2 regions of the Streptomyces sp. NPDC007991 genome follow, and region 2 is predicted to be linked to the other one. Evidence: riboswitches for the same ligand, from Rfam matches in the RefSeq annotation. Region 2 holds a riboswitch; the other holds the start of a gene.
What was found. A riboswitch is a leader RNA that binds a small molecule or an ion and turns the genes downstream of it on or off. The one in region 2 is predicted to bind ZMP and ZTP.
Positions count from the first base shown of each region.

Region 1: another riboswitch for ZMP and ZTP. It lies ahead of ACFZDA_RS21765 (glycine hydroxymethyltransferase); the one in region 2 lies ahead of ACFZDA_RS16300 (tetrahydrofolate dehydrogenase/cyclohydrolase catalytic domain-containing protein).

Region 1 is NZ_JBIBJD010000007.1:244,593-252,658, forward strand. It holds gene pabB (aminodeoxychorismate synthase component I) at 1-2,592, opposite strand, end outside; gene ACFZDA_RS21745 (hypothetical protein) at 2,623-3,159, opposite strand; gene ACFZDA_RS21750 (DMT family transporter) at 3,241-4,095, opposite strand; gene ACFZDA_RS21755 (hypothetical protein) at 4,217-4,573, shown strand; gene ACFZDA_RS21760 (glutathionylspermidine synthase family protein) at 4,590-5,771, shown strand; ZMP/ZTP riboswitch at 5,807-5,892, shown strand; gene ACFZDA_RS21765 (glycine hydroxymethyltransferase) at 5,925-7,373, shown strand; gene trpS (tryptophan--tRNA ligase) at 7,475-8,066, shown strand, end outside.
Region 2 is NZ_JBIBJD010000005.1:368,605-376,670, forward strand. It holds gene ctaD (cytochrome c oxidase subunit I) at 1-1,084, opposite strand, end outside; gene ACFZDA_RS16290 (sigma-70 family RNA polymerase sigma factor) at 1,190-1,741, shown strand; gene ACFZDA_RS16295 (CU044_5270 family protein) at 1,922-2,920, shown strand; gene ACFZDA_RS16300 (tetrahydrofolate dehydrogenase/cyclohydrolase catalytic domain-containing protein) at 2,921-3,778, opposite strand; ZMP/ZTP riboswitch at 3,801-3,885, opposite strand; gene ACFZDA_RS16305 (nuclear transport factor 2 family protein) at 3,917-4,279, opposite strand; gene ACFZDA_RS16310 (ABC transporter transmembrane domain-containing protein) at 4,520-6,274, opposite strand; gene ACFZDA_RS16315 (S-(hydroxymethyl)mycothiol dehydrogenase) at 6,457-7,542, shown strand; gene ACFZDA_RS16320 (MBL fold metallo-hydrolase) at 7,542-8,066, shown strand, end outside.

The DNA.
Region 1 (8,066 bases), on a different contig from region 2:
GTTCTCGGCCCTGGTCTTGGCGTCCGACGCCAGCGCGTCCCGCAGCCGGGCGTCCTCCTCCGGCCCGGCACCCCTCGGGGCCGTCCCCTTGATGGGCCTGGCCTCGGCGGTGCCGTCCCGCCCGATCCGCAGGAACCGCTCGGGCGAGGACCCGGCCACCTCCAGCTCCCCGAACCTCAGGAACGCCGCGTACGGGGCCGGGTTGTCGCGGCGCAGCGTCCGGTAGAACTCCAGCGCGTCGGGCGGTGCGGGCAACCGGGCGGCGTTGGTCAGGCAGACCTCGTAGCTGGTGCCCGCGCGCAACTCCCGCTTGCACGCCTCGATGTCCGCGAGGTACGTCGCCCGGTCGCGCACCAGCCACGGCTCGGCGGCGCCCGGGTCCGCCGGGGCGGGCGGCGCCACGGGCAGGGGCGGTCGCTGCCCCGCCACGCAGGTGAGATCGGCCAGGGCGCTCTCCAGCCAGTCCGCGGCCTCCCTCGCGGCCTGTGGAGTGTCCTCCGCGAGGCAGACGGCGTACGTGAAGCCCTCCTGGTGGTCCACCGCGATCACCCGGTCGGCGAACAGCCAGGCGGCGTCCGGGACGGGGGAGCGGTGCCGGTTGGGCGACCCGCAGTCCGCCTTCACCTCGTAGCCGAAGTAGCCGACGTAGCCCCCGGTGAAGTCGAACGGCAGCCCGGTCGCGTCCACGCGGCGGTTGCTCAACTGCCGCTTGAGATAGTCGAAGACACTGGCCGCGACCTTCCTCACCGGCCGTCCCGCCCGCTCGATCTCACAGTGCCCGGCTTCGACGTCGTACCGTACGAACTCGGCGAGCGGCCCGCTGCCGTCCCCGAAGAACGAGAACCGCGACCGCCCCGGCTCGACCAGCGAACTGTCCAGCCAGAACGCCCGCGGGGCCCCGGCGTACATCCGCCCGAAGGCCGCCTCGACATCCACGGCCCCGACGATCCGCCGACTGTGCAGCCGATACCTCACGCGGTGGGGGCGGCGGGGCCGGGGGATGGTGGCGGCGGGGGCGGAGTCCCTGACCGCCCCGCCCTCGCCAGGGGCCTGACGCCCTGCGGGCAGCTCACCCTCGCGGTCGTCCGTCCCACCGGAGGGGGCGTCCCCACCGGAGGACCCGGCCACGGGGGCCCGGCCGGGGGCGGCGGCCGGACGAGCTCCGGGGGCGGGCGCGGCCCCGGCGACCGCCATCACGCCGTCCCCAGCCCCGGCCCCGCCGGCCGGGCCAACCCCGTCGGCCGGGCCAACCCCGCCGGCCGCCCCGGCCGCGCCGGACGGGTCAACCCCGTCGGCCGCCCCGGCCTCGTCGGCCATCCCGGACCCGCCGGACGGCACGGCGTCGGCGGGTGAACCGGCGTCGGTGGCGGGATCGGCGGGGCCGGACGGGCGAGGTGCGGTGGCTGGACGGGTTCCGGAGGGAGGCACGTCCCTGGCGGATGCCATCGCCCCGTCGGCCATCCCGGCCCTGCCGGCCGGGCCACCCCCGGCAGACGTCATCGCCCCGTCGGCCATCCGGGCCCCGCCGGACGGCACGGCGTCGGCGGGTGAACCGGCGTCGGTGGACGGACCGGCCCCGGAAGACGACACGGCCCTTCCGTACGGCACGCCCTCGCTCGGCCACCCTTCCCCGGCGGTGGGCGCACCCCTGCTGGACGACCCGCTCTCGGCGGTGGGCGCACCCCTGCTGGACGACCCGCTCTCGGCGGTGGGAGCACCCCCGCCGGACCACCCTTCCCCGGCGGAGGGCGCACCCCCGCCCGACCACCCGCCCCCGGCGGACGGCACACCCCCGCCCGACCCCCCGCCCCCGGCGACCGACACAGTCACCCCGGCCCCCGGGATCACCACAGCCCGGCCCGCGGCCGCGGCCGTCGGCCGGCGGGTCGATGTCGGTGACAGTGACAGCCCCGCCTCGCACTCCGGTACCACCACCCGGCGTCGGACCGTCTCCGGGGACGGGGACGGGGACGGGGACGGCACCGCCGTGTTCTTCGTGCGGAGCTTGCCCGCCCGCTTCGCGGTCAGGTTGCGGAAGTTCACGAGCATGCGATGGCCGAACTCCGTGAGGACGGACTCCGGGTGGAACTGCACGCCCCACAGCGGCCGGGTGCGGTGCCGCAGGCCCATCAGGACGCCGTCCTCCGCCCAGGCCGTGGCTTCCAGCATCTGAGGCAGCGGCTCACGCACGGTCAGCGAGTGGTAGCGGACGGCTGTGAAGTTCTGCGGCAGGCCCTGGAACAGGTCACGCTCGTCATGCCGGATCGTGGAGAGATGCCCGTGCCGCGGCTCCGGCGCGGGCCCCACCACCCCCCGCTCCCCCAGCGCGATCCCCTGATGGCCGAGACACACGCCGAGCACCGGAACCGGGGAGGTCGCGACCAGCCGGGCGGCGATGCCGAAGTCACGCGCCTGAGCCGGGTGTCCGGGCCCCGGGGACACCACCAGGTTGTCGAACTCCCGGAGATCCGGCACCCCGTCGACGGCGGCGTCGTTGCGGACGACCACCGGCTCCTCGCCATTGACCTCGGCGATCAACTGGAACAGGTTGTACGTGTACGAGTCGTAATTGTCGATGAGCAGGGTCTTCACCCGCCCACCTCCCTCTGTTCGTTCGCGGGCCTACATGGCCCGGCGTTTGTGCCGGCCGCGGAGCGCCTGGAGCGACGGGTACAGCCATTTCCGGAAGAAACGCTGGAGCCGCGGCATGAGAATCCAGGTGACAAGAGCCGTCACGCACAGACATAACAACAACGTGCGGATCAGCGCATTGAGGTCACCGAGATAGGGAAGCACCGTCAGATTGAACAGGAGCACCGGCGGGAAAACCGCGCTCATATTCACGAACCACAGTTTCCATTTCGACGGCGGAGCAGGTGGCGCGGGTGTCAGAGTCTGCGCCTCGAACCAGGCCCGGGCCCCCGGCACCCGTCTGCGCTCCGTCTCCTGGGCGAGTCCTTCCAGCCGGGCGTCCCACTGTGCCCGGGAGGGCGATTTCTCCCAGGCCAGGGCCGAACCCTCGCTGGCGAAGCGATAGACGACATGCCACTCCGCCCCTCCGTCGACAAGTACCCCACCCCCCAGAAACCCCGGTTGCCGCGCGGTCGCGCCCAGCATGGCCCACCCCCAGGAGTGGAAGTCGGCCGCACGGCCCGGCATCACGCGATAGGCCACGGTGACCGTGACGGGATTACTGGTCACGCCGTCCCATACGGAAAGCGGTTCACCGGCGTTCAAATTTCAACGAACCATTTTCCGATCATCCGGAACGTGAAGCTTTCCAGCAGGTGGGGCCTGACCGAACCGCGCCAGCGCCAGCGCTCCGGCCACCGCCACCGCGAAACCGAGCACCGCTGCCCAGCCCAGCCCGGGCCGCGTACGGTCCCCGAGCCACACCACGCCGATCAGCGCGGGCGCGACCGTCTCCCCGAGCACCAGCCCGGCCGTCGCGGTGGTCACCGACCCGCGCTGCAGGGCGGAGGTCAGCAACAGGAACCCGGCCCCGCCGCCCAGCAGCAGCGCGTACACCGCCGGGTTCGTGACGAGCGCACCGGGAGTCAGCCCGTCGATCAGCCGCACCGCCACCTCCACCACCCCGAACCCCAGCCCCGCACCCAGCCCGAGCGCGAGCGCCCGCCCCCGCTCCGGCAGCCGCCCTCCCACCGCCCCGAGCAGCAGCACCCCGCCCGCCGCCGCGAGCATCGCCCACGTCAGCCACGCCGGCCCGCCCTCGTCGCCCTCCGCCCCGGACGCCAGCCCCAGCAGCGCGAGCCCGCCGCACACCACTCCCACCGCCGCCCACTCCATCCGGCTCAGCCGCACCTTGAGCAGCCGCGCCGCCACCACGGCCGTCACGGCGAGACTCGCGGCCAGCGCCGCCCCCACGGCGTAGATCGGCACCGACCGCAGCGCGACGATCTGGAGCAGGAACCCGAGCCCGTCCACCCCGAGTCCGAGCAGATACCGCCACTGCCGCAGCGCCCGCCACAGCAACGCCACGTCCCCGCCCGGCCCGCTCGCCACCGCCCGCGCGGCCATCGCCTGCAACACCGTCGCCGTACCGAAGCAGACCGCCGCACCAAGGGCGCACAGCATTCCAAAAATCACAAAACGACAGTAGGGGAGGGGGCGTGAACCGGGGGCCGTGCACGCCCGTTCACACCGGTCTCTAGGCTGACCACTCGGCAGTACCTGACAGGGACACGGGGAGACACGCATGGCGGAAACACGGCGACGACTGCGCTCGAGCACGGTGGTGCTGGGCGGCATGGGCGTCCTCGCGGCGGCCCTGTCCGCGTGCGGCTCCGACCCGGACCGCCGCTGCGTGGACCGGGACAGCTACGACTACATCAACGGCTACAAGATCGTCGCCGACAAGAACTGCACGTCCGGCTCCTCGTACTCCTCCGGCAAGGGCCGCAAGAAGACCGGCGGGACCAGCACCGCGAACGCCGACTGGTACTACGACGCCGACGTCAGCGGCCGCTACGCCGACAACGGCACCTTCAGCCGCAGCGAGGCCGTCGACCGCGGCGGCTTCGGCTGCTCGGGCTCCGGCAGCGGCGGCGGCTGACCGGGGTCGTACGCACATGGAACGCCGCACCCTCACCCCCCGCCCCGGCTGGCAGCAGACCGTCGAGGAACAGGGCCTGATCTACCCCCTCACCCGCTACCCCGACGACTCCCTGCGCCCCTACTGGGACGAAAGCGCCTACTACGCCTTCACCCTCCCGGAGATCGAGGCGCTGGAGGAGGTCGTCGAGGAACTCCACCGCATGTGCCTGGCGGCGGCCGACCACATCGTCACCGAGGACCGTTTCGCGGACCTGGGCATCACCGACCCCCGTGTGGCCCGGACGGTCGCCGAGTCCTGGCACCGGCGCGCCGAACTCCCCTCCGTCTACGGCCGTTTCGACCTCCGCTACGACGGCACCGGCCCGGCCAAGCTCCTGGAGTACAACGCCGACACCCCCACCTCACTGGTGGAGGCCGCGTCCCCGCAGTGGTTCTGGATGGAGGACCGCTTCCCCGGTGCCGACCAGTGGAACTCCCTCCACGAACGCCTGATCGACGCCTGGCGGAAACAGGCCGCCCTGCTCCCGCCGGGCAGCCCCCTGTACTTCGCGTACTCCTCCGCCGACGAACTCGGCGAGGACATGATGACGGTCGCCTACCTCAAGGAAACGGCCGAGCAGGCAGGCCTGGCCACCGACTGGATCGCCATGGAGGAGATCGGCTGGGACCGCCTCTCCGGCCGCTTCGTCGACAACCGCCTCCGCTTCATCCGCAGCATCTTCAAGCTCTACCCCTGGGAGTGGCTCACCACCGACCGCTTCGCCGACCACGTCCTGGACACTCTCGACAACGGCGGCGGCACGGGCACGACCCTCTGGATCGAGCCGGCCTGGAAAATGCTCCTCAGCAACAAGGCCCTGCTCGCGATCCTCTGGGACCTCTACCCCGACCACCCCAACCTCCTCCCGGCGTACCTGGACGGCCCCCGGGACCTGCCCACGAAGGGCTGGGCGGCCAAGCCTCTCCTGGGCCGAGAGGGCGCGGGCGTCACGATCCACGAGCCCGGCTCCCCTCCCACCCTCCGCGACGAACCGTGCTGCTACCAGCAACTGGCCCCCCTCCCCGACTTCGACGGCAACCGCGTGGTCCTGGGCGCATGGGTGGTGGACAACGAGTCGGCGGGCCTGGGTATCCGCGAGAGCTCGGGCTTGATCACGGACGAATACGCCCGTTTCCTGCCGCACGTGATCTTGTAGACAGCCTCAGGGGCACGTACTTACCCGGTAGGCTGACCGGGGGCCGTGACTGGCGCGCTGGGATGGACAAACCATCGGGGAGCGGCCCAGCCGACGAGGGCCGTGCGCCTGGGCCGTACCGTGAACGCCGAACGCAACGTCCGGAGGTCCCCCATGCCAGCCGAGCCCCTCTCCACCGCTTCCACCGCCTACCGCGCCGCCCTCGACGTCATCCGCGCCGTCGAACCCCGCGTAGCGGACGCCATCGGCCAGGAGGTCGCCGACCAGCGCGAGATGCTCAAGCTGATCGCCTCGGAGAACTACGCCTCACCGGCCACACTCCTGGCGATGGGCAACTGGTTCAGCGACAAGTACGCCGAGGGCACCATCGGCCGCCGCTTCTACGCCGGCTGCCGCAACGTCGACACCGTCGAGTCCCTCGCCGCCGAGCACGCCAAGGAACTCTTCGGCGCCCGCCACGCCTACGTCCAGCCGCACTCCGGCATCGACGCCAACCTCGTCGCCTTCTGGTCGGTCCTCGCCCAGCGCGTCGAGGTCCCGGCCCTGGAGAAGGCCGGCGCCCGCCAGGTCAACGACCTCTCCGAGGCCGACTGGGCGGAGCTGCGCCGCGCCTTCGGCAACCAGCGCATGCTCGGCATGTCCCTGGACGCCGGCGGCCACCTCACCCACGGCTTCCGCCCGAACATCTCCGGCAAGATGTTCGACCAGCGCTCCTACGGCACGGACCCGGCCACCGGCCTCATCGACTACGAGGCTCTGCGCGCCTCGGCCCGTGAGTTCAAGCCGCTGATCATCGTCGCCGGCTACTCGGCCTACCCCCGTCTGGTGAACTTCCGGATCATGCGCGAGATCGCCGACGAGGTCGGCGCGACGCTCATGGTCGACATGGCGCACTTCGCGGGCCTGGTCGCGGGCAAGGTCCTCACCGGCGACTTCGACCCGGTCCCGCACGCCCAGATCGTGACGACGACCACCCACAAGTCCCTGCGCGGCCCGCGCGGCGGCATGGTCCTGTGCGACGACTCCCTCAAGGACCAGGTCGACCGCGGCTGCCCGATGGTCCTCGGCGGCCCGCTCCCGCACGTCATGGCCGCCAAGGCGGTCGCCTTCGCCGAAGCCCGCCAGGAGTCCTTCCGCGACTACGCCCAGCGCATCGTCGACAACTCCCGCGCTTTGGCCGAAGGCCTGATGCGCCGCGGCGCGACCCTGGTGACCGGCGGCACGGACAACCACCTGAACCTGATCGACGTCGCCTCCTCCTACGGCCTCACCGGCCGCCAGGCCGAGGCCGCGCTGCTGGAGTCGGGCATCGTCACCAACCGCAACGCCATCCCCGCCGACCCGAACGGCGCCTGGTACACCTCCGGCATCCGCATCGGCACCCCGGCCCTGACCACCCGCGGCCTCGGCACGGCGGAGATGGACGAGGTCGCGGGCCTGATCGACCGCGTCCTGACCACCACGGAGCCGGGCACGACCAAGTCGGGCGCCCCCTCCAAGGCGGCCCACGTCCTCGACGCGAAGATCGCCGACGAGATCAGCCACCGCGCGACGGACCTGGTGGCGGCCTTCCCGCTGTACCCGGAGATCGACCTCGGCTGAAGCGCCCCGTGAGGGGCGCGGGGAACTGCGCGACCAGCCACAACCGGTCCGCAGTTCCCCACCGCCGAAACCACCCACGGCCCTCTGAGACAATAAGCAACATGGCCTCTGACCGACCCCGCGTGCTCTCCGGCATCCAGCCCACCGCCGGCTCGTTCCACCTCGGCAACTACCTCGGCGCCGTCCGCCAGTGGGTGGCCCTCCAGGAGACCCACGACGCGTTCTACATGGTCGTCGACCTGCACGCGATCACCATCCCGCAGGACCCGAAGGACCTGCGGGCGAACACGCGCCTGGCCGCCGCCCAGCTGCTCGCCGCGGGCCTCGACCCGGACCGCTGCACGCTCTTCGTCCAGAGCCACGTCCCCGAGCACGCCCAGCTCGCCTGGGTCATGAACTGCCTCACCGGCTTCGGCGAGGCCAGCCGGATGACCCAGTTCAAGGACAAGGCCGCCAAGCAGGGCGCGGAGCGCGCCTCCGTCGGCCTGTTCACGTACCCGGTCCTCCAGGTCGCGGACATCCTGCTCTACCAGGCGCACGAGGTCCCGGTCGGCGAGGACCAGCGCCAGCACGTCGAGCTCACCCGCGACCTCGCCGAGCGCTTCAACGGCCGTTTCGGCGAGACCTTCACCGTCCCGAAGCCGTACATCCTCCGCGAGACGGCGAAGATCTACGACCTCCAGGACCCGTCGA
Region 2 (8,066 bases):
GGAAGTCGATCGGCGGCGAGGCCAGCAGCACGCCCGTGAGCCCGCCGAACACGAACGTGATGAGGAAGCCGGTCGCCCACAGCATCGGTGTCTCGAAGGACAGCGAGCCCTTCCACATGGTGCCGATCCAGTTGAAGAACTTCACACCGGTCGGGACCGCGATCAGGAAGGTCATGAAGGAGAAGAACGGCAGCAGCACACCGCCGGTGACGTACATGTGGTGCGCCCACACCGTCACGGACAGACCCGCGATCGCGATGGTCGCGCCGATCAGACCCGTGTAACCGAACATCGGCTTGCGGGAGAAGACCGGGATGACCTCGGAGATGATCCCGAAGAACGGTAGCGCGATGATGTACACCTCTGGATGGCCGAAGAACCAGAAGAGGTGTTGCCACAGCAACGCCCCGCCGTTGGCGGAGTCGAAGACGTGCGCACCGAACTTGCGGTCCGCCTCCAGGGCGAACAGGGCCGCGGCCAGGACCGGGAAGGCCAGCAGGACCAGCACACCGGTCAGCAGCACGTTCCAGGTGAAGATCGGCATGCGGAACATCGTCATGCCCGGGGCGCGCATGCAGATGATCGTGGTGATGAAGTTGACCGAGCCGAGGATGGTGCCGAAGCCGGAGAAGGCCAGACCCATGATCCACATGTCGGCGCCGATGCCCGGCGAGCGGACCGCGTCCGAGAGCGGGCTGTAGGCGAACCAGCCGAAGTCGGCCGCGCCCTGCGGCGTCAGGAAGCCGCCCACCGCGATGAGCGAGCCGAACAGGTACAGCCAGTAGGCGAACATGTTCAGCCGGGGGAAGGCCACGTCCGGCGCGCCGATCTGCAGCGGCATGATCCAGTTCGCGAAGCCGGCGAACAGCGGCGTCGCGAACATCAGCAGCATGATCGTGCCGTGCATCGTGAACGCCTGGTTGAACTGCTCGTTCGACATGATCTGCAGACCGGGCCGGGCGAGCTCGGCGCGCATGAGCAGCGCCATCACGCCGCCGATGACGAAGAACGCGAACGACGTGGCCAGGTACAGCGTGCCGATCGTCTTGTGATCCGTGGTCGTCAGCCACTTCAGGTGCCTCATGCCCCGCCTGTGTCCGCGCCCCGCCCGGGCGTCACACTTTCCCGACGCGACGAGAATCACCGAAACGCGCGTGACGATCGAGAAGGTGCCGGACACGAACGGGACATGAGCAACGACGAGATCTTCGCCGCTGCCTACCGCGAGCACTACTGGGCGGTCAGCCGCTATGTCGCGCGGCGACTGGACGGGCGGGCCGGCGAGGTGGAGGAAGTGGTGGCGGAGGTGTTCACGGTCGCCTGGCGGCGCCGGGCCGACCTGCCCTCCTCCCCGCTGCCCTGGCTGTACGGCGTGGCACGCAACTGCCTGGCCAACGCGGTGCGCGGCCACGGACGCCGCCGCCGGCTCGTCGACCGGCTCGGCAACGACCACACCGCCCACGGGCGGCACATCGCGGCGGGCCCCGACGCCGACACCCCCGGTGCCTGGGTGCACGAGGCACTCGCCCGGCTCTCCGCGGCCGACCAGGAGGTGCTGCGCCTGACCGCCTGGGAGGAACTCGGCATCGACGAGGTCGCGATCGTCCTCGGCTGCGGCAGACGGGCCGCGGCGATGCGGTTGCACCGGGCCCGCCGCCGCCTCAGAGCCGAGATCGACGGGACGCGCCCCTGGGACATGGCGGACACGGGGCACTCATCGGGGGAGGGGAACCGGCGATGACCGACATCCTCCCCGCGACCGCGACCGCGACCGCGCAGGGCGACGGCCCACCGACGCCGCGCCTCACGAGCGCAGCGGACGCGCGTGCTCCTCGAACCACGCCCCCGGCCCCCCGCCCCGCCCGGCCCCCGCGCCCCCTGCCCGCCGCCGCCCACGTGACCGCCCCTAAGGAACACGGCCATGGCTGACGAACTCGAACTGCTGCGCGGTGCCAACCCGGTGCCGTCCGACGGCCCCCACTTCGGCGACGGCCCCCTGGACCACGGCGCCGAGCGCCGGCTGGAGCGGCTGCTGCGGGAGCGGCCGCCGAGCCGTCTGAGGGAGCGGCTGGTGCCCGGCACGGGCCGGCCCCGGCTGGCGTGGGGGCTCGTCGCCACAGCCGTCGTCGCCGCCCTGGCGCTGACCCTCGTACTGAGCGGCCCGAACACCACACCGGCGGTCGCCGCACCCCGTCCGCTGGTGGTGCAGACCGGCTCCACACCCCTGCCCCTGAACCGGCTGGCCGAGCGCGCCGAACAGGCCGCCGCCGACGGCTCGCCCCGTCTGCGCAAGGGCACGCACGTGCAGTCCTGGAGCATGGGCATGTCGGACGACAAGCCCCCGATCACCGTGCCCGAGGAGCGCATCGTGCGCTGGCGGGCCGACGGCAGTCACACGGAGCTCGTCGTCGCGACCGACCCGAGACATCCGGGCCGTCCCGTCCTCTCCGGCGCGGGCGGCGAGCCGCACCTCGTCGACGACGGGCACGTGCTGAGCGACCAGACCTATCCGCCGAGCTGGAGCGACGCCCCGCCCGAGTCCCCGCCGCCGCACGACCCCGCCCGGCTGCGCGCCTATCTGACGCAGGCCCAGTACTCGGACACGCCGCTGACCACGCCCCAACTGCTGGACGCCGTCAAGGTGCTGCTCGACCACTGGACCCTCGGCGCCCCGGAGACCGCGGCCCTGGCCCGCCTCCTGGCCGGCACGGAGGGGCTGCGGCCCGTCGGCCAGGTGACCGACCGCCTCGGGCGACGCGGTCAGGCGTACGTGTACGACGGTCCCGGCGCCCACCACATGCTGATCATGAACCCGGTCACCGGCGCCGTCCTCGGCCTGGAGACCACCTTCTCCACCGCTGAACCCGAATACGGCGTCCGGAAGGGCGACGTCATGTCGTACAGCGCCTGGATGCGCTGATCACACCCCGGGCACACCGAGCTGCCGGGCGGCGGCGTCCACGGTCTGTTCCAGCAGCGTCGCGATGGTCATCGGGCCGACCCCGCCCGGCACCGGCGTGATCAGCGAGGCCCGCTCCACGGCGGAGTCGAAGTCGACGTCACCGACGTTGCCGGCGTTGTACCCGGCGTCGATCACGACGGCGCCCGGCTTGACGTCCTGGCCGCGGATCAGCCGGGGCCGCCCCACCGCGGCCACCACGATGTCCGCCTCGCGCACGGCCGCCGACAGGTCCCGGGTGCGCGAGTGGCAGTAGGTCACCGTCGCGTCCCGGGCGAGCAGCAGCATGCCGACCGGCTTGCCCAGGATCGCGCTGCGGCCCACGACCACGGCCCGCCGGCCGGCCGGTTCGACGCCGTACTCGTCGAGCAGCCGCATGATCCCGCCGGGTGTGCAGGAGACGAAGCCCGGCAGGCCGAAGCTCATCGTCGCGAAGGAGGCGAAGGTGACCCCGTCGACGTCCTTCCCGGGCGCGATCGCCTCGAACGCGGCCCGCTCGTCGATGTGCTCGCCCATCGGGTGCTGGAGGAGGATCCCGTGCACGCCGGGGTCGGCGGAGAGAGCCTGGATCGTGCCGACGAGCTCCTCGGTGGTCGTGGTGGCGGGCAGCGCCACGTGCCGGGAGGTGATGCCGGCGGTGCGGCAGCGGTTCTGCTTCATCCGGACGTAGGTGACGGACGCCGGGTCCTCGCCGACCAGGACCGTCGCGAGGCACGGTGCCGTGCCCGTCCGTTCGGTGAGGCCGGCGGCGCGCTCGCCGGTCTCCCGCAGTATCCGCCGGGCGAGCGAGGTGCCGTCCATGAGCCGTGCCTGCGACATGATCCACTCCTGGGCTGGTGTGCTGCTTCGCCCAGGCGCACGGCAACGATCTCTGCGAGGCCGCTCCCCGGTGGTGCTCCACCTCAGCGCCAGTCACGGCCCGGCCCCCACCCTAACCGAGCCCCCCGCATGTCTCTCTTACTCGTCCCAGGCCTGGACCAGGGTCTGCTCGGCGATCTTGCCGTCCCGCAGCGAGAGCATGGACTCGGACAGGACGCGCACACCGTCCGCGTACCGGCAGCTCTCGCTGTAGGCGGCCTCGTCGCCCTGGATGACGCACCGCTCCAGCTTGTGCGTCATGTCGCGGCTGTAGACGTCCTCCAGCATCCGGCTGATCTCGTCCCGGCCGTGCAGGACCTTGGGGTGGCTGGGCTGGGTCGTGTGGTCGACGATGCGGAACTCCGCGTCGTCCGCGTAGAGCGAGAGCAGAAGGTCCGGGCTCTGTTCCACACCCTGGCGCAGGGTCTCTCTGTCGAAGGCGGGGTCTGCCGCGGTTCCCATGATGACCTCCTTCGAAGGGCCCCGACCCGGTCGGGAGCGGGCCGCGAGGAGCCTCTCCAGTCGAGCCTCCTCCCGTGCGGCGCGCTCGGCAAACGCAGGCAAGCGCAGCCGGGACGCCGGGCCTTACCGGGTGAGCGGACCCACGCTGACCGTGAGCGCATCCCCGCCGAGCACAGGACGAGAGGACGAGATCTGTGTGAGGGACGCCCCGATCCGGGCGGCCCCGACACCCGCCCGGGCTCAGTCCGCCGAGGCCAGGAACTGGGTCGCCGCCAGCTCCGCGTACAGCGGGTCGGCGGCCAACAGCTCACGGTGCGTGCCGACCGCCTTGACCCGCCCCGCGTCCATCACCACGATCCGGTCGGCCATGGTCACCGTGGACAGCCGGTGCGCCACCACGAGGACCGTGGTCGTACGGGCCACGTCCGCGACGGTGTCGCGCAGCGCCGCCTCGTTGACCGCGTCCAGCTGCGAGGTCGCCTCGTCGAGCAGCAGCAGCCGGGGGCGGCGCAGCAGCGCCCGGGCGATGGCGACCCGCTGCCGCTCACCGCCCGACAGCTTGGTGCCGCGATGTCCGACGAGCGTGTCGAGGCCGGCGGGCAGCCGGGCGACCAGGCCGTCGAGACGGGTGGTCTTCAGCACTCGGGCGAGGGCGTCGTCGTCCGCCTCCGGATTGCCCAGCAGCAGGTTGTCCCGCAGGGAGCCCGACAGGACCGGAGCATCCTGCTCCACATAGCCGATCGCCGCGCGCAGCTGCGTCAGCTCCCAGTCGGCGAGGTCGCGCCCGTCGAGCGTGATCACCCCGGATTCCGGATCGTAGAACCGCTCGATGAGCGAGAAGACGGTGGTCTTGCCGGCGCCGGAGGGGCCCACGAACGCCGTCATGCCCTGCGCGGGCACGGCGAACGTCACGCCGTGGTGGACGTACGGCAGATCGTCGGCGTAGCGGAAGCGGACGTCGTCGAAGGCGAGCGCGGCGGGCTGCGCGCCGGGGGAGGGGAGCGGGGCGGCAGCCGCCGTGGGTTCGGCCGGCAGGAGCAGCGCCTCCTGGATGCGGGTGAGGGCGGCGGCGCCCGTCTGGTACTGCGTGACGGCGCCGACGACCTGCTGTATCGGCGACATCAGATAGAAGACGAACAGCAGGAACGCCACCAGCGTGCCCACGTCGATCGCCCCGGTCGCCACCCGCGCGCCGCCCACCGCGAGCACCGTGATGAAGGCGATCTGCATGGCGAGCCCCGCCGTGTTGCCCGCGGCCGCCGACCACTTGGCGGCCCGCACGCTCTGCCGCCACGACTCCTGCGCCGCCTCGTGCAGCGTGCGCTCCTCCCGGTGCTCGGCACCGGACGCCTTCACGGTGCGCAGGGCGCCGAGGATCCGCTCCAGCGAGGCGCCCATGACGCCCACCGCGTCCTGCGCCTGCCGGCTGGCCTTGTTGATGCGGGGCACGATCACGCCGAGGATCACGCCCGCGCCCAGGATCACGGCCAGGGTGACGCCCAGCAGCACGGGCTCCACCAGGCCCATCATCACCACCGTGGCGACGAGCGTGAGCCCGCCCGTGCCCAGCCCGACCAGCGAGTCTGTGGTGACCTCGCGCAGCAGGGTGGTGTCGGAGGTGATCCGGGCCATCAGATCGCCCGGCTCGGTGCGGTCCACGGCCCCGACGCGCAGCCGCAGCAGATACGACGACAGCGAGCGCCGTGCACCGAGCACCACCGACTCGGCGGTGCGCCGCAGCACGTACGAACCCAGCGCCCCAACCGCCGCGTTGGCCACGACCAGGGCCGACATCAGCAGCAGCGCGCCTGTGATGGCCCGGTCGTGCGCCAGGTCGTCGATCAGGCCCCGCGCCACCAGCGGCAGCATCAGCCCGGTCGCGCCGGTGACCAGCGAGAGCACGGCACCGGCGAACAGGGACCGGCGGTGCGGCCGTACGTATCCGAGGAGCAGCCGCCAGGCGGGCGTGCCGGTGTCGGTCTCAGCGAGGCTCACGTCGCTCCTTCGGCGTCGGGCGGAGCTGTCAGGTTACGGGGGCCGCCGGTGCGGTGCCCGGCGTTTTCCCCGCAGCGCGTGAGCTGGTGATTCGGCGCCGCGGGTGGCCGATCCGCATCCCTTACCGATCAGTCGCGCGTAGGGTCGGAACGGAAGGCATCCGGGCCGACGAAGGAGTCAGCATGGCGCAGGAAGTACGCGGTGTGATCGCACCCGGCAGGGACGAGCCGGTACGGATCGAGACGGTCGTCGTGCCCGATCCCGGTCCGGGGGAGGCGGTCGTGCGCGTCCAGGCCTGCGGGGTGTGCCACACCGACCTGCACTACAAACAGGGCGGCATCAGCGACGACTTCCCCTTCCTGCTCGGCCACGAGGCCGCGGGCGTGGTCGAGGCGGTCGGCGACGGCGTCACCGACGTCGAACCCGGTGACTTCGTGATCCTCAACTGGCGTGCCGTGTGCGGGAAGTGCCGGGCCTGTCTGCGCGGGCGGCCCTGGTACTGCTTCGACACCCACAACGCCCGGCAGAAGATGACCCTCGCCGACGGCACGGAGCTGTCCCCGGCCCTCGGTATCGGTGCCTTCGCCGAGAAGACCCTGGTCGCGGCCGGGCAGTGCACCAAGGTTGACCCGGCCGTCGCCCCGCAGGTGGCCGGGCTGCTCGGCTGCGGCGTCATGGCGGGCATCGGTGCCGCGATCAACACCGGAAACGTCGGGCGGGGCGACACGGTCGCCGTCATCGGCTGCGGCGGCGTCGGCGACGCGGCCGTCGCCGGATCGCACCTCGCCGGAGCGGCGAAGATCATCGCCGTGGACATCGACGACCGCAAGCTGGAAACCGCCCGGACGATGGGCGCCACCCACACCGTCAACTCCCGTGAGACCGACCCGGTGGAGGCGATCCGCGACCTCACGGGCGGCTTCGGCGCCGACGTCGTCATCGAGGCCGTCGGCCGCCCGGAGACGTACAAGCAGGCCTTCTACGCCCGCGACCTCGCCGGCACGGTCGTCCTGGTCGGCGTTCCCACCCCCGAGATGAAACTCGAACTGCCGCTGCTGGACGTGTTCGGGCGGGGCGGGGCGCTGAAGTCGTCGTGGTACGGCGACTGCCTGCCCTCCCGCGACTTCCCCATGCTGATCGACCTGCATCTGCAGGGGCGCCTGGACCTCGGGGCGTTCGTCACCGAGACCATCCAGCTGGACGAGGTGGAGAAGGCGTTCGAGCGGATGCACCACGGCGACGTGCTGCGCTCGGTGGTGGTGCTGTGATGGCCCCGCGCGTCGAACACCTCGTCACCTCGGGCCAGTTCAGCCTCGACGGCGGCACCTGGGACGTCGACAACAACGTCTGGATCGTCGGCGACGACCACGAGGCGATCGTCATCGACGCCGCCCACGACGCCGACGCCATCGCCCGGGCCGTCGGGGACCGCCGGCTCACGGCCATCGTGTGCACCCACGCCCACAACGACCACATCGACGCCGCCCCCGCACTCGCCGAGCGCACCGGGGCCACCATCTGGCTGCACCGCGACGACCTGCCGCTGTGGAAGCAGACCCACCCGGACCGCGAGCCCGACGCCTGGCTGGTCGACGGCCAGGTGATCGAGGCGGGCGGCGCCGACCTGAGGGTCCTGCACACCCCGGGGCACGCGCCCGGCGCGGTGTGCCTGTACGACCCCCAGCTCGCCACCGTCTTCACCGGGGACACCCTCTTCCAGGGCGGCCCCGGCGCCACCGGCCGGTCCTTCTCGCACTTCCCGACGATCATCGACTCGATCCGCGACCGCCTC